One region of the Pseudomonas sp. KH_024_B2 genome, then DNA from elsewhere that is predicted to be linked to it. Evidence: predicted binding sites of a transcription regulator. Region 1 holds the regulator's gene; the other holds the start of a gene.
The links. Region 1 encodes sigma-54, which starts transcription at its own class of promoters, with help from an activator protein. Its sites were predicted from a motif close to ANTGGCATNNANNTTGCTNT; they were not measured.

Region 1 (4,260 bases):
GTTGATCAAATCGACCAGCGCGTCCAGCGCTTCCTGCTCCTGCTCACCTTCAGTGCTCAGGTGGACTTTCGTCCCTTTGCCGGCAGCCAGCATCATCATGGCCATGATGCTTTTACCGTCGACCGTGGATTCGGGTGTGCGTCCTACTCTGATCGTGCAATCCTTGAACTGACCGGCAACGCCAACGAATTTTGCAGAAGCGCGGGCGTGCAGGCCCAGCTTGTTGATGATTTCAATTTCCAGAGCAGGCATCGCGATGTGGATCCTTTAGCTTAGGTCGCGGTGGCGAACCTGGACATTCTTCAGGGACTTCTGCAGGGCCTGGCCCAGACGTTCGGTCAGGTAGACGGAGCGGTGATGCCCGCCAGTGCAGCCAATGGCGATGGTAACGTAGGCGCGGTTGCTGGCGGCAAAACGGGGCAGCCACTTCAGCAGATACGTTGAGATATCCTGGTACATTTCCTCGACATCCGGCTGAGCAGCCAGATAGTCGGCGACCGACTGATCCAGCCCGGATTGCTCGCGCAACTCCGGTTTCCAATAAGGATTGGGCAAGCAGCGTACATCGAACACCAGGTCGGCATCGACCGGCATACCGCGCTTGAAGCCGAAGGATTCGACCAGAAATGCCGTGCCCGGCTCCGGCTGGTTCAGCAGGCGAAGCTTGATGGTGTCACGCAACTGATACAGGTTCAGATGAGTGGTGTTGATCTTGAGGTCGGCGAGGTCGGCAATCGGCCCAAGCAGATTGGTTTCATCTTCAATGGCTTCGGCGAGGGATCGATTGGCGGTGCTCAGGGGGTGGCGCCGACGGGTTTCCGAGAAACGCTTGAGCAGGGTTTCTTCATCGGCATCCAGATACAACACATCGCATTGGATGTGCCGGCTGCGCACTTCTTCCAGAAGCTCCGGAAAACGCGACAGATGGCTGGGCAAGTTGCGTGCGTCGATGGATACCGCAACCAGCGGTTGCGCCAGTTCGGTATGAATCAACGCGCGTTCGGCCAGTTCTGGAAGCAGGCCTGCCGGCAGGTTGTCGATGCAGTAGTAACCGTTGTCCTCCAATACATCGAGGGCGGTGCTTTTACCCGAGCCGGATCGGCCGCTGACGATAATCAAACGCATGATTAGTGACCGTTCTGCTCGTCCAGGACAACCTGGTACAGGGCTTCATTAGTTGCGGCGCTGCGAAGTTTTTCGCGCACTTCCTTGCGATCAAGCATGCTGGCAATTTGCCGAAGCAGTTCCAGGTGCGCATCGGTAGCGGCTTGCGGGACCAGCAGGACAAACAGCAGATCGACCGGGGCGCCATCGATGGCGTCGAAATCTATGGGGGCGTCCAGGTGCATCAAGGCACTGATGGGCGAGGTGCAGCCTTTGAGGCGGCAGTGTGGAATGGCGATGCCGTTGCCAAAACCGGTGGAACCGAGTTTTTCACGGGCGATCAGGGCCTCGAAGACATCCTGCATTTCCAGATCCGGCACTTCGCGGTGGATCAGGTTGGCAATTTGTTCGAGGGCTTTCTTTTTACTGCCGCCCGACACGTTCACGCAGGAACGGCCGGGGGTCAGGATGTTTTCAAGTCGGATCATGGGTTGGGAGTGTTAACGACCTGTTGCGCCCTGGAGGACACTTTGGGTCTTTTCCTTATGCTTTTTGAGTTGGCGATCCAGCTTGTCGGTGAGTGCATCGATCGCCGCGTACATGTCTTCATGTTCGGCGTTGGCGACCACTTCATTGCCGGGGATATGCAAGGTAGCTTCGATTTTCTGCTTCAGCTTCTCGACCGTCATCGTGACTTGCACGTTGGTGATCTTGTCGAAATGCCTTTCCAATCGCTCCAGCTTTTCGCCGATGTAGGCGCGCAGAGGTTCGGTCACTTCCAGTTGGTGTCCACTGATGTTGACTTGCATACAGCTTCTCCTTCGTTGCCAGTGCATAAGGCGGCAGGCTGGGTTGCCTGCCACTAGGCTGTGTCCGAAAACTGCCTGCGAGTTTTCGAACGCACCCTGGAACGCTGTGGCGTGGCCCGTTACATCAACCGCTTGCGTTCGCTCGAAGGCGCAATCCCAAGGGATTCACGGTACTTGGCGACGGTGCGGCGGGCTACCTGAATGCCTTGTGCCTCCAGTAAACCAGCGATCTTGCTGTCACTCAACGGCTTTTTCTGATTTTCCGCTGCGACCAGTTTTTTGATGATCGCGCGGATCGCTGTGGACGAGCATTCACCGCCTTCAGAGGTGCTGACGTGGCTGGAAAAAAAGTATTTCAGTTCGTAGATACCCCGTGGGGTATGCATGAATTTCTGGGTGGTGACCCGGGAAATCGTCGATTCGTGCATGCCCACCGCTTCGGCGATGTCATGCAGCACCAGCGGTTTCATCGCCTCATCGCCGTACTCGAGAAAGCCGCGCTGATGCTCGACGATCTGGGTGGCGACTTTCATCAGGGTTTCGTTGCGGCTTTGCAGGCTCTTGATGAACCAGCGGGCTTCCTGCAACTGGTTGCGCATGAAGGTGTTGTCGGCGCTGGTGTCAGCGCGACGCACGAAACCGGCGTACTGCGGGTTGACCCGCAGGCGCGGCACGGATTCCTGATTCAGCTCCACCAGCCAGCGTTCGTTGTCCTTGCGCACGATCACGTCGGGGACGACATACTCGGCTTCACTGGACTCGATTTGCGAGCCCGGGCGCGGGTTGAGGCTTTGCACCAACTCGATGATCTGCCGCAGCTCGTCTTCCTTGAGTTTCATGCGACGCATCAGCTGGCTGTAGTCGCGGCTGCCGAGCAGGTCGATGAAGTCGCTGACCAGGCGTTTGGCCTCGGTCAGCCAAGGGGTCTTGGCGGGCAATTGACGCAGTTGCAGCAACAGGCACTCGCTCAGATTGCGCGCACCGATACCGGCCGGCTCGAATTGCTGGATGCGATGCAGGACGGCTTCAATCTCGTCCAGTTCGATATCCAGCTCCGGGTCGAAGGCTTCGAGGATTTCCTCGAGCGTCTCGTCCAGGTATCCCTGATTGTTGATGCAATCGATCAGGGTCACGCCAATCAGGCGATCGGTGTCGGACATCGGGGCCAGGTTCAGTTGCCAGAGCAAATGGCTCTGCAGGCTCTCACCGGCCGATGTGCGGGTGGTGAAGTCCCATTCGTCGTCATCGTTGCTCGGCAGGCTGCTGGCGCTGGTCTGGTAAACATCTTCCCAGGCAGTATCGACCGGCAGTTCGTTGGGGATGCGCTCGTTCCAGTCACCTTCCTCGAGGTTATCCACCGTTGGGGCGGTTTCCTGATAGGAGGGTTCCTGAATATCGGTATTGGGTTTCTGCTCGACGTTGTCGGCCATAGGGTCGGCGTTATCGAAGTCGTCGCCTTCTTCCTGGCGTTCGAGCATCGGATTGGACTCCAATGCCTCCTGGATTTCCTGTTGCAGGTCCAGGGTCGACAATTGGAGCAGGCGGATGGCCTGTTGCAGCTGCGGTGTCATCGTCAGCTGCTGGCCCATTCTCAAGACAAGCGATGGTTTCATGGCAGGGGCTTAACACCTTATTCGCCGGCGCGCATGCGCCATCCACTACAGGGCGCCGAAGCGCCAAACATAAGCAAATTATATGCCTGAAGCGGGAGTGTTTGCCTAGAGCGCTGTAACAATAAATTTTTATAAGGCTTTATTGAGGTAGCGCTCTGGTGATTGGCTGAACACCTTGGGGCGAGTGTTTGCCTAGAGCACTGTAACAATAAATTTTTATCAGGTTTTATTGCTACCGGCGCTCTGGTGACTAGCCAGTCGCCTCGACTTACAGGCGGAACTCATGGCCCAGATACACTTCCTTGACCAGTTCGTTGGCCAGGATGGTTTCAGAGTCGCCTTCGGCGATCAGTTGGCCGTCGTTGACGATGTAGGCGGTCTCGCAGATATCCAGGGTTTCACGGACGTTGTGGTCGGTGATCAACACGCCGATACCCTTGGCCTTCAGGTGATGAATGATCTGCTTGATGTCACCCACCGAGATCGGGTCCACGCCGGCAAACGGTTCATCGAGCAGGATGAACTTCGGTGCGGTGGCCAGGGCACGGGCGATTTCCACGCGACGGCGTTCGCCGCCGGAGAGGCTCATGCCGAGGTTGTCGCGGATGTGGTGGATGTGGAATTCCTGAAGCAGGCTTTCCAGCTCCTGGCGACGCCCGGCCTTGTCGAGTTCCTTGCGGGTCTCGAGAATGGCCATGATGTTATCGGCAACCGACAGTTTGCGGAAGATCGAC
Region 2 (4,260 bases), 1.7 Mb from region 1:
GGGCCACGACACCTTTCTTGGTTTCGACTTCGATGTCGGTGCCGGGAACGCCTTTTTCGGTGACCAGATCAGTCTTCACTTTGGTGGTGATCCAGGTGTCGGAAACATCTTCCTTAACTTCGGTTATTTCACCTGCCGCCAACACCATAGGCGACTGAGTGGTCTGGGCAAATGCAATGTTGCCCAGGGTCAGGGTCAGAGCGGTAGCAGTTGCGGCAGCGATTGCGAACTTCTTCATACGAGTAACTCCTGTTCTGCCAAAAAGTCTGCGCCGTGTCATTGGGGCAGGGTTACTGGATAAGTGCAGGCGTTGTGCCAACTCACAATCAGAAAATAAATATCTATAAATCAATAAGTTACTAATAAATCAACAATTTGAAATCGTGCAAATTGCATGACCAATGCAGAAGTCGCATGCAAGTTGCGGTTTTTCAGCGATACCCTGATGCCATGCATTGACGGGACTGTTAAACCGCTCAACGCCAGAAAGTCACGGCCAAAAAAATGCCCCGCTTAACGCGAGGCATTGGATAGAAACAACCAGACGGTTGAGGATCAGGCTCCGTCGCAACTTATTGGCACGTATTCCTGCAAAGCGGTGCTAGTGCAGGCCCAACCGGTGGCCGAGCGGGTAAGCGTGATGGTTTTGCTAAGCACAGGACCCGGAGCATTCAGGATCGTGCAAACGATTGTCCCGGCACCCGTCGTGGCGGTACCTGATGCGGTAGTCGTGCAGTTACCCGTAGTAGCGGTGCCGCCCACCAGGGCCAATGTCGGATCGGTGCCCTGATTGATGACGTCTTCAAAAGGAACTTTCAGCGCGGTGATCTCGGCCAGACCGGCTGTGACCTTCGCTCTGGCCTGGTACTTCGAGTAAGCCGGCAGCGCGAACGTTGCCAAAATGCCGATGATCGCGACCACAATCAACAGTTCGATCAAGGTAAAACCTTTTTGACTATTCATAGAAAAGCTCCAAGCATTAGGTGAAGTTTCATGACCTTAACAGGTCAAAGCACAGCACGTGCCAAACCCTTTGGACCCTTGCCAGCAGGCCCGCGCCGGTGCCGGTGCAGTGCCCTTATCCTCAAAAGTTGCACATTCTGACATTTTTCGTCACCCGAGCGTCCCTGATTAGGCTCCTGCGACCGACTACGCTATAAGTCTCCAACTGTTTGCCGCTGGTACTCGAATGAATGACATCGCCCTCTCCGGTCTGGCCAGGCAATTGGTTCTGGCCGAGCTGCTCACGGACAAAAGCGCGCTACAGGCGTCTGAGCAAGCTCAACGCAATCGAATGTCCCTGGTGACCTACCTGGTGCAGAACAAGCTGGTCAAAAGCCGGCAGCTGGCACAAGTCGCCTCTGAACACTTTGGTGTAGCCCTGCTCGATCTGAGTTGTCTCGATAAGGATTCTCAGCCTCGCGGCCTGGTCAGCGAAAACCTGATCCGGCAACACCACGTGCTGCCCCTGTGGCGTCGCGGCAACAAATTGTTTGTCGGTGTTTCCGACCCGACCAATCATCAAGCCATCAACGATATTCAGTTCAGCACCGGGCTGACCACCGAAGCCATCCTGGTGGAAGACGACAAGCTCAGCGACGCCATCGACAAGTTCTTCGACACACAATCCAATGGCCTGGAAGACCTCGCCGATGTCGATCTGGACGGCCTGGACATCGAGTCGATCGATGACAAAAAACACGACGCCATTGCCGGTCAAGACACCGACGATGCACCCGTGGTGCGCTTCGTCCACAAGATGCTGCTGGACGCGATCAAGGGCGGCTCTTCGGACCTGCATTTCGAACCTTATGAAAAGATCTATCGGGTCCGTCTGCGCACCGATGGCATTCTTCGCGAGGTCGCCAGGCCTCCCATCCATCTCGCCAGCAGGATCGCCGCGCGCCTGAAGGTTATGGCCAGCCTGGATATTTCCGAACGCCGCAAGCCGCAAGACGGGCGGATCAAGATGCGCATTTCGAAGAGCACATCCATCGATTTCAGGGTCAACACCTTGCCGACACTGTGGGGCGAAAAGGTCGTGATGCGAATTCTCGACCCGTCCAGCGCACAAATGGGCATCGATGCCCTGGGCTATGAACCCGAGCAGAAAGCCCTGTACATGACGGCGCTCAAGCAGCCCCAGGGAATGATTCTGGTGACCGGGCCGACCGGCTCAGGCAAAACCATTTCGCTGTATACCGGTCTGAATATCCTCAATACCGTGGACATCAATATCTCCACCGTCGAAGATCCGGTGGAAATCAACATGGAGGGCGTCAACCAGGTCAACGTCAATCCCAGGCAAGGTCTGGATTTTGCCCAGGCCCTGCGCTCGTTCCTGCGTCAGGACCCGGACGTCATCATGGTCGGCGAAATTCGCGACCTGGAGACCGCCGAGATCGCCATCAAGGCCGCACAGACCGGCCATATGGTGCTTTCGACCCTGCACACCAACAGCGCCGCAGAAACCCTGACCCGCCTGCAGAACATGGGCATCCCCGGGTTCAACATCGCCACCTCGGTAAACCTGATCATCGCCCAGCGTCTGGCCCGCAAGTTGTGCAGCCACTGCAAAAAAGAAATCGATGTACCCCACGAAACACAGCGCAAGGAAGGCTTCGCCGAGGAACATATCGGCAGCTTCAAAATCTATGAGCCGGTGGGTTGTGATCATTGCAATGGCGGTTACAAGGGGCGAGTCGGGATCTATGAAGTGGTGAAAAACACGCCGGACCTGCAACACCTGATCATGGCTGAAGGCAATTCACTGGAGATCGATGCGCAGATGCGCAAGGACGGTTTCAACGACTTGCGCACCTCCGGCCTGCTCAAGGCCATGCAGGGCATTACCAGCCTTGAAGAAATCAATCGGGTCACCAAGGACTAATCGATGGCGGTCAAAGCAGTAAAAGTCAGTGTTTACGCCTGGGAAGGCACAGACAAGAAAGGCGCCAGAATGACCGGCGAACTGAGCGGTCATAACCCGGCGCTGATCAAGGCGCAGTTGCGCAAGCAAGGCATTACCCCGGGCAAGGTACGAAAGAAAAACAGCTCGATCTTTGGCGCCGGTAAACGCATAAAGCCTCTGGATATCGCCCTGTTCACCCGTCAGATGGCGACCATGATGAAAGCCGGGGTACCGCTGCTGCAGTCCTTCGACATCATCGGTGAGGGTTTCGATAATCCTAACATGCGCAAGCTGGTGGACGAGGTGAAACAGGAAGTCGCGGCCGGCAACAGCTTTGCCGCTGCGCTGCGTAAAAAGCCGCAGTATTTCGATGACCTGTACTGCAACCTGGTGGACGCCGGTGAACAGGCCGGTGCCCTGGAAACCTTGCTGGAGCGGGTGGCCACCTACAAGGAAAAGAGCGAATTGCTCAAAGCCAAGATCAAGAAAGCCATGACCTATCCCCTGGCCGTGATCGTCGTCGCGATCATTGTGACCGGCATTCTGCTGATCAAGGTGGTCCCGCAATTCAAGACGGTTTTTTCCGGTTTTGGCGCAGAGCTTCCGGCGTTTACCCTGATGATCATCGCCATCTCCGAATTCTTGCAGCAGTGGTGGATGTTGGTACTGGGCGGGATCGCCGCCGCCGTGTTCGGTTTCCGCTATGCGCGCAAACGCTCGCAAGGCTTTCGCGACTGGCTGGACATCAGCTTGTTGAAACTGCCGCTGGTGGGCCCGCTGATGTATAAATCAGCCGTGGCCCGTTATGCCCGTACGCTTTCCACCACCTTCGCCGCTGGCGTACCCTTGGTCGAAGCCCTGGACTCGGTGGCCGGCGCTACCGGCAATATCGTGTTCAAGAATGCGGTCAACCGCATCAGGCAGGATGTCTCGACCGGTATGCAGTTGAATTTTTCCATGCGCACCTCCGGCATCTTCCCGAACATGGCGATCCAGATGACTGCCATCGGCGAAGAGTCCGGCACACTGGACGACATGCTGGAAAAAGTCGCGACCTACTATGAGGGTGAAGTCGACAATATGGTCGATAACCTGACCAGCCTGATGGAGCCGTTCATCATGGTGGTTCTTGGCATCATCGTCGGCGGTCTGGTAGTTGCCATGTACCTGCCTATCTTCCAACTTGGCTCTGCGATTTGAACATGCCCTTGAGCGATTTTCTGGCCAGCTCTGCGCTGGCCCTGGTTTTATCGGCGCTGGTCCTCGGTCTGATCGTCGGCAGCTTCCTCAATGTGCTGGTCTGGCGCCTGCCAAAGATGCTCGAACGCGAGTGGCGGGAACAAGCCAAC

Region 2: the regulator sigma-54 is predicted to act here: its motif matches at 1,010-1,029, upstream of AC3I0A_RS03515 (pilin).

Annotation. Positions count from the first base shown of each region.
Region 1 is NZ_CM174502.1:4,918,351-4,922,610, reverse strand. It holds gene AC3I0A_RS22880 (HPr family phosphocarrier protein) at 1-252, opposite strand, end outside; gene rapZ (RNase adapter RapZ) at 268-1,125, opposite strand; gene ptsN (PTS IIA-like nitrogen regulatory protein PtsN) at 1,128-1,592, opposite strand; gene hpf (ribosome hibernation-promoting factor, HPF/YfiA family) at 1,605-1,913, opposite strand; gene AC3I0A_RS22860 (RNA polymerase factor sigma-54) at 2,033-3,526, opposite strand; gene lptB (LPS export ABC transporter ATP-binding protein) at 3,795-4,260, opposite strand, start outside.
Region 2 is NZ_CM174502.1:761,578-765,837, reverse strand. It holds gene AC3I0A_RS03520 (BON domain-containing protein) at 1-238, opposite strand, end outside; gene AC3I0A_RS03515 (pilin) at 556-963, opposite strand; gene pilB (type IV-A pilus assembly ATPase PilB) at 1,190-2,890, shown strand; gene AC3I0A_RS03505 (type II secretion system F family protein) at 2,894-4,111, shown strand; gene AC3I0A_RS03500 (prepilin peptidase) at 4,114-4,260, shown strand, end outside.